3 regions of the Halomonas sp. HG01 genome follow, and region 3 is predicted to be linked to each of the others. Evidence: predicted binding sites of a transcription regulator. Region 3 holds the regulator's gene; each other region holds the start of a gene.
The links. The regulator FNR, encoded in region 3, switches genes on or off when oxygen is low (the NO sensors DNR and NnrR bind a similar motif). The targets are predictions, from matches to a motif close to TTGATNTANATCAA.
Positions count from the first base shown of each region.

Region 1: a site for FNR is predicted at 1,611-1,624, ahead of ccoM (cytochrome c oxidase subunit CcoM). Genes of this name have one in related genera too.
Region 2: a site for FNR is predicted at 1,865-1,878, ahead of UN84_RS04690 (OmpW/AlkL family protein). Genes of this name have one in related genera too.

Region 1 covers NZ_CP022134.1:1,288,802-1,292,796, forward strand. The annotation lists gene UN84_RS06000 (AmpG family muropeptide MFS transporter) at 1-186, opposite strand, end outside; gene rfaH (transcription/translation regulatory transformer protein RfaH) at 336-878, shown strand; gene UN84_RS06010 (FKBP-type peptidyl-prolyl cis-trans isomerase) at 921-1,427, shown strand; gene ccoM (cytochrome c oxidase subunit CcoM) at 1,737-1,856, shown strand; gene UN84_RS06015 (lytic transglycosylase domain-containing protein) at 1,956-2,534, opposite strand; gene UN84_RS06020 (proline--tRNA ligase) at 2,647-3,995, opposite strand, start outside.
Region 2 covers NZ_CP022134.1:1,012,051-1,016,045, forward strand. The annotation lists gene UN84_RS04675 (amino acid ABC transporter ATP-binding protein) at 1-164, shown strand, start outside; gene UN84_RS04680 (YqcC family protein) at 232-564, shown strand; gene UN84_RS04685 (gamma-glutamylcyclotransferase family protein) at 572-1,072, shown strand; gene UN84_RS04690 (OmpW/AlkL family protein) at 1,154-1,768, opposite strand; gene UN84_RS04695 (OmpW/AlkL family protein) at 1,933-2,541, opposite strand; gene UN84_RS04700 (hypothetical protein) at 2,815-3,120, shown strand; gene putP (sodium/proline symporter PutP) at 3,215-3,995, opposite strand, start outside.
Region 3 covers NZ_CP022134.1:2,940,406-2,944,400, reverse strand. The annotation lists gene UN84_RS14010 (DNA polymerase III subunit epsilon) at 1-268, shown strand, start outside; gene ttcA (tRNA 2-thiocytidine(32) synthetase TtcA) at 355-1,269, shown strand; gene fnr (fumarate/nitrate reduction transcriptional regulator Fnr) at 1,394-2,137, opposite strand; gene UN84_RS13995 (hypothetical protein) at 2,207-3,175, opposite strand; gene UN84_RS13990 (sulfite exporter TauE/SafE family protein) at 3,264-3,986, opposite strand; gene ccoS (cbb3-type cytochrome oxidase assembly protein CcoS) at 3,983-3,995, opposite strand, start outside.

The sequences.
Region 1 (3,995 bases), 1.7 Mb from region 3:
CCAGGCGAAGAAGCCGATCGCCGCCACCTCGACGCCGTCGCTGCGCAGCCAGGCCGAGAGGGTGGAGAACACCAGCAGGAAGGGCAGGCCCGCCGAGAAGCCCAGGAACAGCATGGTCAGTACCGGGGCGCGCAGATAGACCGACAGGGCGCTGCGCCAGCTGCGGTGCGCGGTGGGGGTCGGCATGGCGGGGCTCTCCTTGCGATGGGTCAGGTCACGCGCCGGGCCATCGATGCTAAGATGTCGCCCACGACGGGGCTCGGTGACGCCGGCGGCGCGCGCCGCCGATTGTTGCAGAGCCCCGGCGCCGACACCAGCCAGAGACGATCGACGACATGCGAGATGACGACCTTTCTCTCGAGGGCGCCGAGGACGCGGTGCCGCGCTGGTATGCGATCCAGTGCAAGGGCGGCGAGTCCTTCCGGGCCGCCGAGCATCTGGGCAACCAGGGCTACGAGGTCTTCCATCCTGTTCTAGAAGTGCAGAAGAAGCGCCGAGGCAAGCTCGAATGGGTGAGCGAGCCGCTCTTCCCCTATTACCTGTTCATCCGCCTCGACCGGCTGGTCAGCAACTGGCGACCGATCCGCTCGACGCGGGGCGTGCTCAAGCTCGTGACCTTCGGCGGCGAGATGCCGGTGGCGGTCGGTGACGGGCTGATCGAGGTCCTGCGCCGCCAGGCCAGCCAGGATGACGACGACGTCGCTCACGTCTATTTCCGCGCCGGCGAGACGGTGGAGATCACCGAGGGGCCGTTCAAGGACCTCCAGGCGGTCTTCGCCAGTCACAAGGGCGAGGAGCGCGCCATCGTGCTGCTCAACATGCTGCATCAGCAGCAGCGCCTGGAAATGCCCGTCTCCCGGCTGCGCCGCCGCGACTGATACGATTCCCCCTTCCTTTCATTTCCCCGTACCGGAGGTCCCATGACCATCGCCCCCCAGCGGGTCGTGATCCTGCACTACGTGCTGAGCGACGAGGACGGCCAGATCCTCGACGATTCCCGTGCCCGTCAGAAACCGCTCGAATACCTGCACGGCCACGATAACCTGATGGCCGGGCTGGAGCGCGCCCTGGCCGGCAGCGAGGCCGGCGCCGAGCTCGAGGTGACCCTGGCCCCCGACGAGGCCTACGGTCGGCGCGACGAGGCGCTGGTGCGCGAGGTCGGCCGCGATGCCTTCCCGGTGCCCGACCTTGCCCCGGGCATGCGCTTCCAGACCCGTGGCGACGACGGCCCGGAGATCGTCACCGTGCTCGAGGTGCGCGACGACGGCGTGCGGATCGATACCAATCATCCGCTGGCCGGACGCACCCTGCACTATCGGCTTGAGGTACTGGAGGTGCGCGAGGCCACTCGTGCCGAGCTGGCCAAGGGCCATCCGCTGCCGCCAGGCACCACGCCGGACCAGGTGGAAGACAAGAAGGTGATCTGAGCGTTGGACCCGAGAGCGCCGGCCGCGTCCTCATCGGCGTGGCCGCGTGTCCCCCTCTTTCTCTCCCGCCCTGTCTTCCTGTCTTCCTTCCTCCCGTCCTCCCTTCTTGCTGCCCTTCAGCGCGATGCGGCACCGTTTCCGGGGCCGATGATCTTTCCTCGGGTGCGTCGTGCGGTCGTGGAACTGACCTGGATCAAGCCCGTGCGGCCGGCAGGTACGCACCGGGCGGCGCACTTGACGCAGATCAGCGTATCGCCCGTGTCGGGTCGCTAGAGTGGAGTCATCACATCGCGACGGGAGGCAAGCACCATGTACTGGGATGATGCCGTGATCTTCGGGCTTGCCACCGTCGGCATGATGATCGCCTTCATGGGCGGCTGGATCGCCTTCGTCATCCGCGACCACCATCGTCGCAACAAGAAGCGCTGATCCACCGTTCCACCGTCGTCAGGGGAGGGGGGATTCCCCCCACTAGGCCGACCCTTCGGGGCCGGCTTTTTTTTGTGCGTCGTCCGGGGAGAGGCTTGCTCAACGGTCGGCGGTCAGGCGTTCCGGCAGGCCGGGCGCCGCGGGCGTCCAGCGTCGGGCCAGGGCGCGCATCACTCGCTCGGGATACCAGGTCTTGCCCAGGCTGCCGTTGTAGCGGGCCAGGGCGCGGGTGAGATCGCCGTCCTCCACCGCCAGGTAGTGGGCCAGTATCGTGCAGCCGTAGCGCAGGTTGCGGATGGGGTCCTTGAGGTCGTCGGCGGGCAGCCCGAGCTCCCGGATCCAGAACGGCATGATCTGCATCAGCCCCACGGCGCCGGCTGAGGATACCGCCTCGGCGCGGAAGGCGCTCTCGACCTGAATGACCGACAGCACCAGCGAAGGCGGAAGGCCGGCCAGGCTCGCTTCCTGATGGATGCGGGCCAGCAGCGTCTGGCGACGATCGGCATCGGGCACGTAGCGCGCCAAGCGCGGTGCCATGTCGTTGATCCACTGGCGGGCCGCCCACACTTCGGCGGGCGAGCGCGGCGTCTGCCGGGCGCCGTCCAGGGTCGGGCGCAGCGTGGCGGGGGGCGGCGGCAGGGCCTGAACCACCGGCGCCCGGTCCAGGACCGGGCGCACGGAGAGGGCATCGAGGAAGTCGCTGCCCGTTTGGTCCTCGAGCGGCTGGGCGACGAGCGGCGTCGCCAGCAGCAGGGAGGCGGCCGCCGCCAGGGCGGCCGTCAGGTACCGCTTACCGGGCGTCGATCTTCTCGCGCAGGAAGGCGAGGATGTCCCCGGCGGGGACCATGGTGGCGTCGCTGTCACGGCGTCCCTTGTACTCCAGTTCACCCTTGTCCAGCCCGCGGTCGCCGACCACCAGGCGATGGGGAATGCCCATCAGTTCCTGGTCGGCGAAACGCACGCCGGGGCGCAGGTCGCGATCGTCGAGCAGCACGTCGAAGCCGGCGGCGCTGAGCTCCTGATAGAGACGCTCGCTTTCCTCGCGCACGCGCTGCGACTTGTGAGCGTTCATCGGCACCACGGTGACGTGGAAGGGCGCGATGGCGTCCGGCCAGATGATGCCGCCGTCGTCATGGTTCTGCTCGATGGCGGCGGCCACGACCCGGCTCACCCCGATACCGTAACAGCCCATCCAGGGGTGCGCGGCCTTGCCGTTGGCGTCCAGTACGGTGGCATTCATCGCTTCGCTGTACTTCTGGCCCAGCTGGAAGACGTGCCCGACCTCGATGCCGCGCTTGATCGACAGCGTGCCCTGGCCGTCCGGGGAAGGATCGCCCTCGACCACGTTGCGCAGGTCGGCGACCTTGGGCAGCGGCAGGTCGCGCTCCCAGTTGATGCCGAAGTAGTGCTTGCCGTCGACGTTGGCGCCGGCGCCGAAGTCGCTCATCATCGCCACGCTGCGGTCGATCACGACCGGCATGTCGAGGTTCACCGGGCCCAGCGAGCCGGGGCCGGCGCCGGCCGCCGCGCGGATCTCTTCCTCGGTGCCCATGGTCAGCGGGCTCGCCACCTCGGGCAGGTTCTCGGCCTTGACCTCGTTGAGCTCGTGGTCGCCGCGCACCAGCAGCGCGATCAGGCCGCCCTCGGTGGCGTGCACCATCAGCGTCTTGATGGTCTTCTCGATCGGCAGGCCGTGCTGCTCGACCAGCGCGGCGATGGTCTTGGCGTCCGGCGTGTCGACCAGGCGCAGCTCCTCGGCGGGGGCGGCGCGCTCGCCCTGGGGCGCCAGCGCTTCGGCCTTCTCCATGTTGGCGGCGTAGTCGGACTCGGTGGAGAACACGATGTCGTCCTCGCCGGAGTCGGCCAGCACGTGGAACTCGTGGGAGCCGGTGCCGCCGATGGAGCCGTTGTCGGCGATCACCGGGCGGAAGTCGAGCCCCAGGCGGGTGAAGATGCGCACGTAGGTGTCGTACATCACCTGATAGGTGTCCATCAGCGAGGCTTCGTCGATGTGGAAGGAGTAGGCGTCCTTCATCACGAACTCGCGGGAGCGCATCACGCCGAAGCGCGGGCGGATCTCGTCGCGGAACTTGGTCTGGATCTGATAGAAGTTCGACGGCAGCTGCTTGTAGCTGGCGA
Region 2 (3,995 bases), 1.7 Mb from region 3:
TGACCCACGAGATGGCCTTCGCCCGGGACGTCGCCGATCGGGTGGTGTTCATGGAGGGCGGGCGCATCGTCGAGCAGGGCCCGCCCTCGCGGCTGTTCCAGGCGCCCGAGGACCCGCGAACCCGGGACTTCCTGCGCAAGGTGCTGCCCGCCGCGCAGGCGTGACGGGGGGTGGCCCGCATCGTGCAGGCGCGGGATAATGGTCCCCTAGTCAGATCAGAGGTATTTCCCCATGACCGTTCATCAGGAACTCGAGCAGGCATTGCGCGAACTCGAGTCCACCATGAAGGCGTCCGACCTGTGGCGCATGGAGCAGCCCGCGCCGGAGGCCTTCAACAGCTCCCAGCCGTTCTGCATCGACACCATGTCGCTGCCCCAGTGGCTGCGTTTCGTGTTCATCGCCCGGCTCGAGGCGCTGGTCGAGGCGCGCGCACCGATGCCGGCGAGCTGCGACGTGGCCCCCGCCGTGGACGCCTACCTGATCCAGGAAGGGGCGAAGGCCAGCCAGCGGGTGCTGATGGGCAAGGTGGTGGAGCGGATCGACCAGCTGGTCACCGAGAACTGAGTCGCCCATGCCCTATTATTTCGCCTACGGCAGCAACATGAACGCCGCCCGGATCGAGGCGCGGATCGGCACGACCCGGCGTGCCCTGCCCGGGGTGCTGCGCGACCATGCCCTGCGTTTCGACAAGGCCTCGCGAGTGGCCGGCATCAGCCACGCCAACGTGGTGCCCGCCGACGGTGAGCGGGTCGAGGGAGCGCTGTTCGAGCTGCTCGCCCCGGAGCAGATCGAGTGCATGGACCCCTTCGAGGGCTACCCCCACGACTACGATCGGCTGCGCCTGCCCATCCACACGGGGCAAGGCCCCATCGAGGCCTGGGTCTATGTGGCCGCGCCGGGTACCACCGGCGAGGCGCTGCGGCCGGCGCGGGAGTATCTCGACCACCTCCTGGCCGGGAAGCCCTTCCTGAGTGCCTACTATCACGCCCGCCTGGCCGATGTGGAAGCCATCCACGGCCTCGACGACGAGACGCTCAAGGCGCTGGGGCTGTCGCGCCATACCGCCCGCTAGCGGCGCCGACACTCGTCACGCTGCTCGCACGCCAAAAGGCCCGCCGTTCGGCGGGCCTTTTGCATGGCATGTCGACGCGGCTCAGAAGCGGAAGCTGATGCCGCCCATCACCACCAGCGGGTCGATCTCGACGTTGCCGATGTCGGTGCCGCCGAGCTCGGCATCGGTGTCGATGTCGAGATACCAGGCGGCGGCGTTGAGGGCCCAGTGTTCGTCGATCAGGAGGTCGACGCCGAGCTGGGCGGCCGCGCCCCAGGAGTCTTCCAGCTCCAGATCGCCGCCGTCGATGTGCTCGTCGGAGAAATGCGTGTAGTTGACGCCGACGCCGGCATAGGGCTGCACGCGCGCCTGGGTGCCACCCAGCGGATAGTACTGCAGGGTCAGCGTCGGCGGCAGGTGCTTGGTGGAGGCGAGGTTGGCGCCGTTGAGCTGAATGTCGTGCTCGAAGGGCTCGGCGGCCAGCAGCTCCATGCCCAGTTTGTCGGTGAAGCGATAGCCCAGGGTGAAGGCGAAGCCGTTGTCGTCCTGAACGTCGACCTCATAGGTGCCGCTGGCGAGATCGCCGTTATCGCTCTTGGGCGCGACCTTGGCCACGCCGACGCGGGTGTAGATATCGCCGGCGCCGTAGGCGAGCACCTGGCTGCTGGCGGCGAGGCCGGTGGCGACGATCAGGGTGGAAATCAGGGTGCGGCGCATGAGGCTGGCTCCTCGGTGAAGGTAAGCGAGGGCTCCAGTCTACGGGGTGCGCCGCGGCGCCGATTTGACTCAAGGCAAAATGGTTCGCGGCTTGAATTGATGCACGTCAAAACAGGACGCCGGGCACGGGGCCCGGCGTCTTGGTGGTCATGGCGTGGCGCGGATCAGAAGCGGTAGGTGAAGCCGCCGCCGACGGTGACCGGGTCGACGTCGATGTCGCCGGCATCCTGGCCGTTGATCTCGATGTCGGGGCTGACATCGGCGTAGTTGGCGAAGGCGCCGACCAGCAGGTGGTCGGTCAGGGCGAAGTCCACGCCAAGCTGGGCGGCGGCGCCGTAGGAGTCATCGACATCCAGGCCGGCAACCGTCACGTCGTTGAAGTCGGTGTAGTTGAGGCCCGCACCAGCGTAGGGCTGGATGCGCGATCCGGTGCCGCCCAGCGGGTAGTAGTTGAGCATCAGGTTGATCGGGCGGCGGTCCACGGAGCCGACGTTGGTGCCGCCGATGGCCACATCGTGCTCGATGTCCTGAGTGCCGTTGAGCTCGACGCCGAACTTGTCGTGGAACTGATAGCCCAGGCCGTAGGAGAAGCCGCGCTCGTCGGAGACGTCGATATCGTCGCCGTTGAGGGAGCCGATGTCGTCGTTGACTTCGGACTTGGCGATGCCGCCGCGCACGTAGATGTCGCCGGCCTGGTAGGCCATGGCGGACTGGGCGCCGACGAGGCCGGCGGCGGCAATGGCGGTGGCGGTGATCAGACGGGTCATCTTCATGGGGAAACCTCCCTGGTTCGTCCTGGATGCCGACGCCGACCGATTCGGCGTCATCGCATGGAATGTGGTCAGTATAAAAACACTGTTTCTAAATGTCTTGTAGGATTTTTCTATCAAACCCCTGGCGGTTTTCTCCTGCTTTAACGAAAGCGCCTGCCGACAGGGACTTATGATGTACAGGAGGCGTATAGCTTTCACATTTCCTGCACGGATTCGCCGATCTCGAGGTTTTCGGCTTCACTGGATCGGTGAGACAGGCGACGGCGAGAGGGAATGGCCATGCGCTTCGAGACGCGGTTTCCCGCCAGGCTGGGGGCGGGCGACAGGCCGCTGGTCGCGCTGCTGACGGCGGCGGGGCTGTCGGTATGGTTGCTGTATCAACCCGCGCTGGTGCAGGGGCTCGACTGGCCCTGGCGGGCAGTGCTGGTGCTGCTGGGCATCTGGGCGCTGGGTGGCGCCTTTGCGCGGCCGGTGGCCATGTCGGTCGGTGGGCTGTGGCGATTCTCCGGCACGACCTGGAGCCGGGCGGCCCTGCCGCTGTTCGCCCTGGCGCTGTTGGGCAGGGGGCTGATGGGGTGATCTCGCCGCCCCGGGGACGTGACGACGGGATGACGAAACGAAAGAAGCCGCCCGCAGGCGGCTTCTTGCTTGCTCTCTCGTCCGGATGCCGCGATCAGGCGGCTTCCTCGAGGCTGTCGAACTCGGCGGTGATGTCGTCGGTCGGCGCCTCAGTCACCAGGCTCACCACCACGATGGCGATGTAGGCGAAGATCACGCCGGGCACGATCTCGTAGAGATCGAAGATGCCGCCGGAGATCTGGGCCCAGGCTACCACGGTGACGCCGCCGACGACGATGCCGGCCAGCGCGCCCCAGGTGTTCATGCGGCGCCAGAACAGCGACATGATCAGCGCTGGGCCGAAGGCCGCACCGAAGCCTGCCCAGGCGTAGGACACCAGTCCCAGCACCGTGGAGTCGGGGTTCAGCGCCAGCAGGTAGGCGATGACGGCGATACCGATGACCGCGAAGCGGCCCACCCACACCAGTTCGCCCTGGGTGGCATCCTTGCGGAAGATGGCCTTGTAGAAGTCATCGGTCAGCGCCGAGGACGACACCAGCAGCTGGGAGTCGGCGGTGGACATCACCGCGGCCAGGATGGCGGCCAGCAGCACGCCGGCGATCACCGGGTGGAAGATGGCGTTGACCATGACCATGAAGATGGTCTCGCCGTCGCCCAGGTCACGCGCCATGTAGACGGTCCCGAGCAGGCCCACGGCCATGGCACCGAGCAGGCCCAGGGCGCTCCAGCTCACCGCGATGCGGCGTGCGGTGGGGATGTCCTTCTCGCTGCGGATGGCGGCGAAGCGGGCCAGGATGTGCGGCTGGCCGAAATAGCCGAGGCCCCAGGCCAGCGAGCTGACGATGCCCATCACCGACAGCGCCTCGCCGGTGGAC
Region 3 (3,995 bases):
GCTGGATCGCGACCTGGCGTTGCTGAACCGCCCGCTGCGCGCCCGATTCGGCTTCGACCTGCCCAATGCCGGCATCGACCTGGTCCAGCGTTACCAGCGTTACCATCATCATTCGCGGCTCGAGGTGGCACCGGCCTTCGAGCGGGTCGCCGCGCAGCTCGAGGTGCCGCTGATGGGGCGCCACAGCGTGCTGGGCACCGCCGTGACCACGGCCCTGATGCACCTGCGGCTGGACCGCGACGCGCTGCTCGAGCGCCGCAGCGGCTGAACGCGCGCCACGTCGCCAGCCTGGCGGCAGGGTGGTAGGATAGGCGCCCTTTCCCTTTCCCCGATTGCCCTGGCAGCGCCCCGACCATGCAAGATGCCGTGACCTTCGATCCCCGTCCCGCCGATGAGGCCGCTTCGGCCGAGCCGTCGACCCTGTCCGCCGAGGCGCCCGACGCCAAGGCCAAGCGCGAGTTCAACAAGCTGCAGAAGCGTCTGCGGCGCCAGGTCGGCAACGCCATCATCGACTTCGACATGATCCGCGAGGGCGACAAGGTGATGGTGTGCCTGTCCGGCGGCAAGGACAGCTACACCATGCTGGAGATCCTGCGGAATCTGCAGCGCAACGCGCCGGTGAACTTCTCGCTGGTGGCGGTGAACCTCGACCAGAAGCAGCCCGGCTTTCCCGAGCACGTGCTGCCCGAGTACCTGGACGGGCTCGGCGTCGATTACCATATCCTCGAGCGCGACACCTACTCGGTGGTCAAGGAGAAGACCCCGGAAGGCAAGACCACCTGCGCGCTGTGCTCGCGGCTGCGCCGCGGCTCCCTCTATGGCTATGCCGAGGAGATCGGTGCCACCAAGATCGCGCTCGGTCATCATCGCGAGGACATCCTCGAGACGCTGTTCCTCAACATGTTCTTCGGCGGCAGCCTCAAGTCGATGCCGCCCAAGCTGCTCTCCGACGACGGCAAGAACATCGTCATCCGCCCGCTGGCCTACTGCCGCGAGGCCGACATCGCCGAGTTCTCGGAGCGCATGGCCTTCCCGATCATCCCCTGCAACCTGTGCGGCTCGCAGCCGAACCTGCAGCGTCAGGTGGTCAAGGAGATGCTCGCCGAGTGGGAGGCCAAGCATCCCGGCCGTCTGGAAAGCATGTTCAAGGCGGTCACCAACGTCGCCCCCTCGCAGCTGGCCGACCGCGAGCTGTTCGACTTCGCCGGGCTGGAGGACAAGCAGGCGAAGATGCAGGCCGACCGCATCGATCTGCACCAGGAGCGATAAGCGGGAAGCTTGGAGCGCGGCACTTCGTGTCGGGAGAGGGAAGAACCTAACAAAGACCGCCCCCATGTGCTGCCGGCCATGGGGGCGGTGTGTTTTCCGGCTTCCCGCTCGCGGCGAAGGCGCGTCAGCGGCAGCCCTCTTCCTCGGCCAGCTTGGCCAGGGCGTCCAGGTCGAGGATGTTCACCTCGCGGCCGGAGACGGCCACCAGGCCCTGCTGCTGGAAGCGGCCCAGGATGCGGCTGACGGTTTCCACGGCCAGCCCCAGGTAGTTGCCGATGTCGGCCCGGGACATGGAGAGCCGGAAGCTGTAGGCGGAGTAGCCGCGGCGCCGGAAGCGGTCGGAGAGGCTGGCGAAGAAGGTGGCCAGCCGCTGGTCGGCGGTCTTGCGCGACAGCAGGCGCATCATGCGGCGGTCGTCGCGCATTTCCTTGCTCATGCTGCGGTAGAGCTGGGCGCGCAGCTCCGGCAGGCTTTCCGACAGGGCATCCAGGCGATCGAAGGGGATCTCGCACACGGTGGTGGTCTCGAGCGCGATGACCGAGCCGGGATAGGTCGACTCGTCGATGCCGTCCAGCCCCACCAGTTCGCTGGGCAGATAGAAGTTGGTCAGCTGATCCATGCCGCCGCCTTCGCTGGTGATCTGCTTGAGGCTGCCGGAGCGAACCGCATAGACGCTGGTGAAGGGGCTGCCCTGACGGAAAAGCGACTCGCCCTTCTTGAGCGGCGGACGGCGGCGGATGATGGCATCGAACTGATCGATGTCCTCGAGTTCGAGGGCCAGGGGCAGGCACAGGGAACTCAGGCTGCAGGTCCGGCAGCGGGTCTCGTGCAGCAGTGAGCGGCGCCTGCCGGCTGCGATATCGGGCATGCTGTCCTCCTTGATCGGGGCTTGCCTTCCCCATTATGGCGGATAGCACCCGCCCGGGCATAGCATCCCTTAGCCGTGTCCCGCGCCCGAACGGCGGCAGCGCGACCAGTGCCCCGATGCGGTGGCCAGTCGCCCCTCATCCAGCGCCGCGGCATAGTCCTCGGCCGAGCCGGCGTTGCAGGCCACGGCGTCGGGCAGCCGCGAGATGGCACCGGGGCCAAGCCCCAGCCGGTCGCGGGCCTGCTCGCGTCGCGTCTGCGCCCGGGCGTCCTCCAGCGCGGCGCCGTGGCGGGCGTAGAACCCGCCTCCCAGCGACCGATAGCCGTTTCCGGCCAGGCGGTCCTCGATCCGAGCCAGCAGTGTCGCCGGCAGCGTCGACTCGCCTTCCTGCCAGGCGGGGTCCGGGCGCAGCGAGAGGCGTGGCGGCGTCATGGCCATCAGCGTGGCGAGCGCCGCGGCGGCCTCCTGCTCGGGCGTCGCCGGCGGCACGATCAGCACCAGGTTCAGCGAGTGCCAGCCCATGCGGACGCTCTCGTCGAGCAGCGGCTCGATGCGTGACTGCAGCCGCGTCAGGGCTTCCGGGCGGTCGGCCCTCGGCAGGCGCATGACCAGCTTCAGGCGGTTGAAGCCCAGTGCCTCCAGATGGCGCAGGGTGAGAAGATCCGTGGCACGGGGATCGAGTTCGACGGTGAAGTCGCGCCAATGTCCCGATTCGAAGGGAAAGCGCGAGGCCAGCCGATCGACCAGCCCGCTCATCCGCGACAGGCTCAGCCAGGGGGGCAGGCTGCCGCCCCAGTGCAGGGCCTCGATCCGTCGATCGGGGGCGAGGCAGCGTCGCACCAGCACCATCTCGCGATCCAGTCGGGCCAGGTCGACTTCGAACGGGTCCATGCCCTTGGCGTGATCGACGCGCGCGTCGCCATCGTGGCGCAGCGGCAGGCGCAGATGCAGCGACAGGGGACGGGCGTCGGCGTTGCTGGCGGCCAGCGCCGCGGCGTAGTCGTCGGCGCCGAAGTCGGAAGGAGCGGTGACGGGCATGGCAGGATTCCGGGAGTGCATGCCATCAGGCTAGCGGTCGCGGAAGCGGGCGGTGTTGCGCTGGGTCAAGCGCGACGGCGAAAGCGGTTCAGTGCTGCCCGGCGTGGCCGGCCTCGTGGGGCATCGCGCCCGGCCACAGCCCCCACAGCTGCCACAGGGCGAAGCCGATGATCGTCAGTGCCGCCAGGGTGCGGGTGGCCGGGTGGCGGATCAGGCCGCCCAGCCGACGCGCGGCCAGGCCGGTGGCCAGCAGCGCCGGCAGGGTGCCGAGTCCGAAGGCGCCCATCAGCGCCGCGCCGCGCAGCGGATCGGCGCTGGCCAGGCTCCAGGTCAGCATCGAGTAGACCAGTCCGCAGGGCAGCCAGCCCCAGACGGCGCCCAGGGCCATCGCCTGGGGCACCGTCACGACCGGCATCAGTCGCCGTCCGAGGGGCTCCAGGCGGCGCCACAGGCGCTTGCCGAGGGCCTCCAGCCTCAGCAGCCCCTTCCACCAGTCGGCGATGTAGAGCGCCATCAGGATCAGCATCGTCGCGGCCAGGACCTGCAGCGCCAGGCGCACCCCGGGGGCCAGCCCGACCAGGGTGCCGAGCCCGGCGGCCAGGGCGCCCGCGAGCACGTAGCTGGCGATGCGCCCCAGGTTGTAGCCCAGCAGCAGGCCGCCGAGCCGGACCGGATGGCGCAGGCTGGGCGGCACGGCGAAACTCAGGGCGCTCATGATGCCGCCGCACATGCCGATGCAGTGGGCGCCGCCGAGCAGGCCGAAGACGAAGGCCGCGGCCAGCGGTGGCAGGTCGAGTCCGGTGGGGTTCATCGGGCGTCC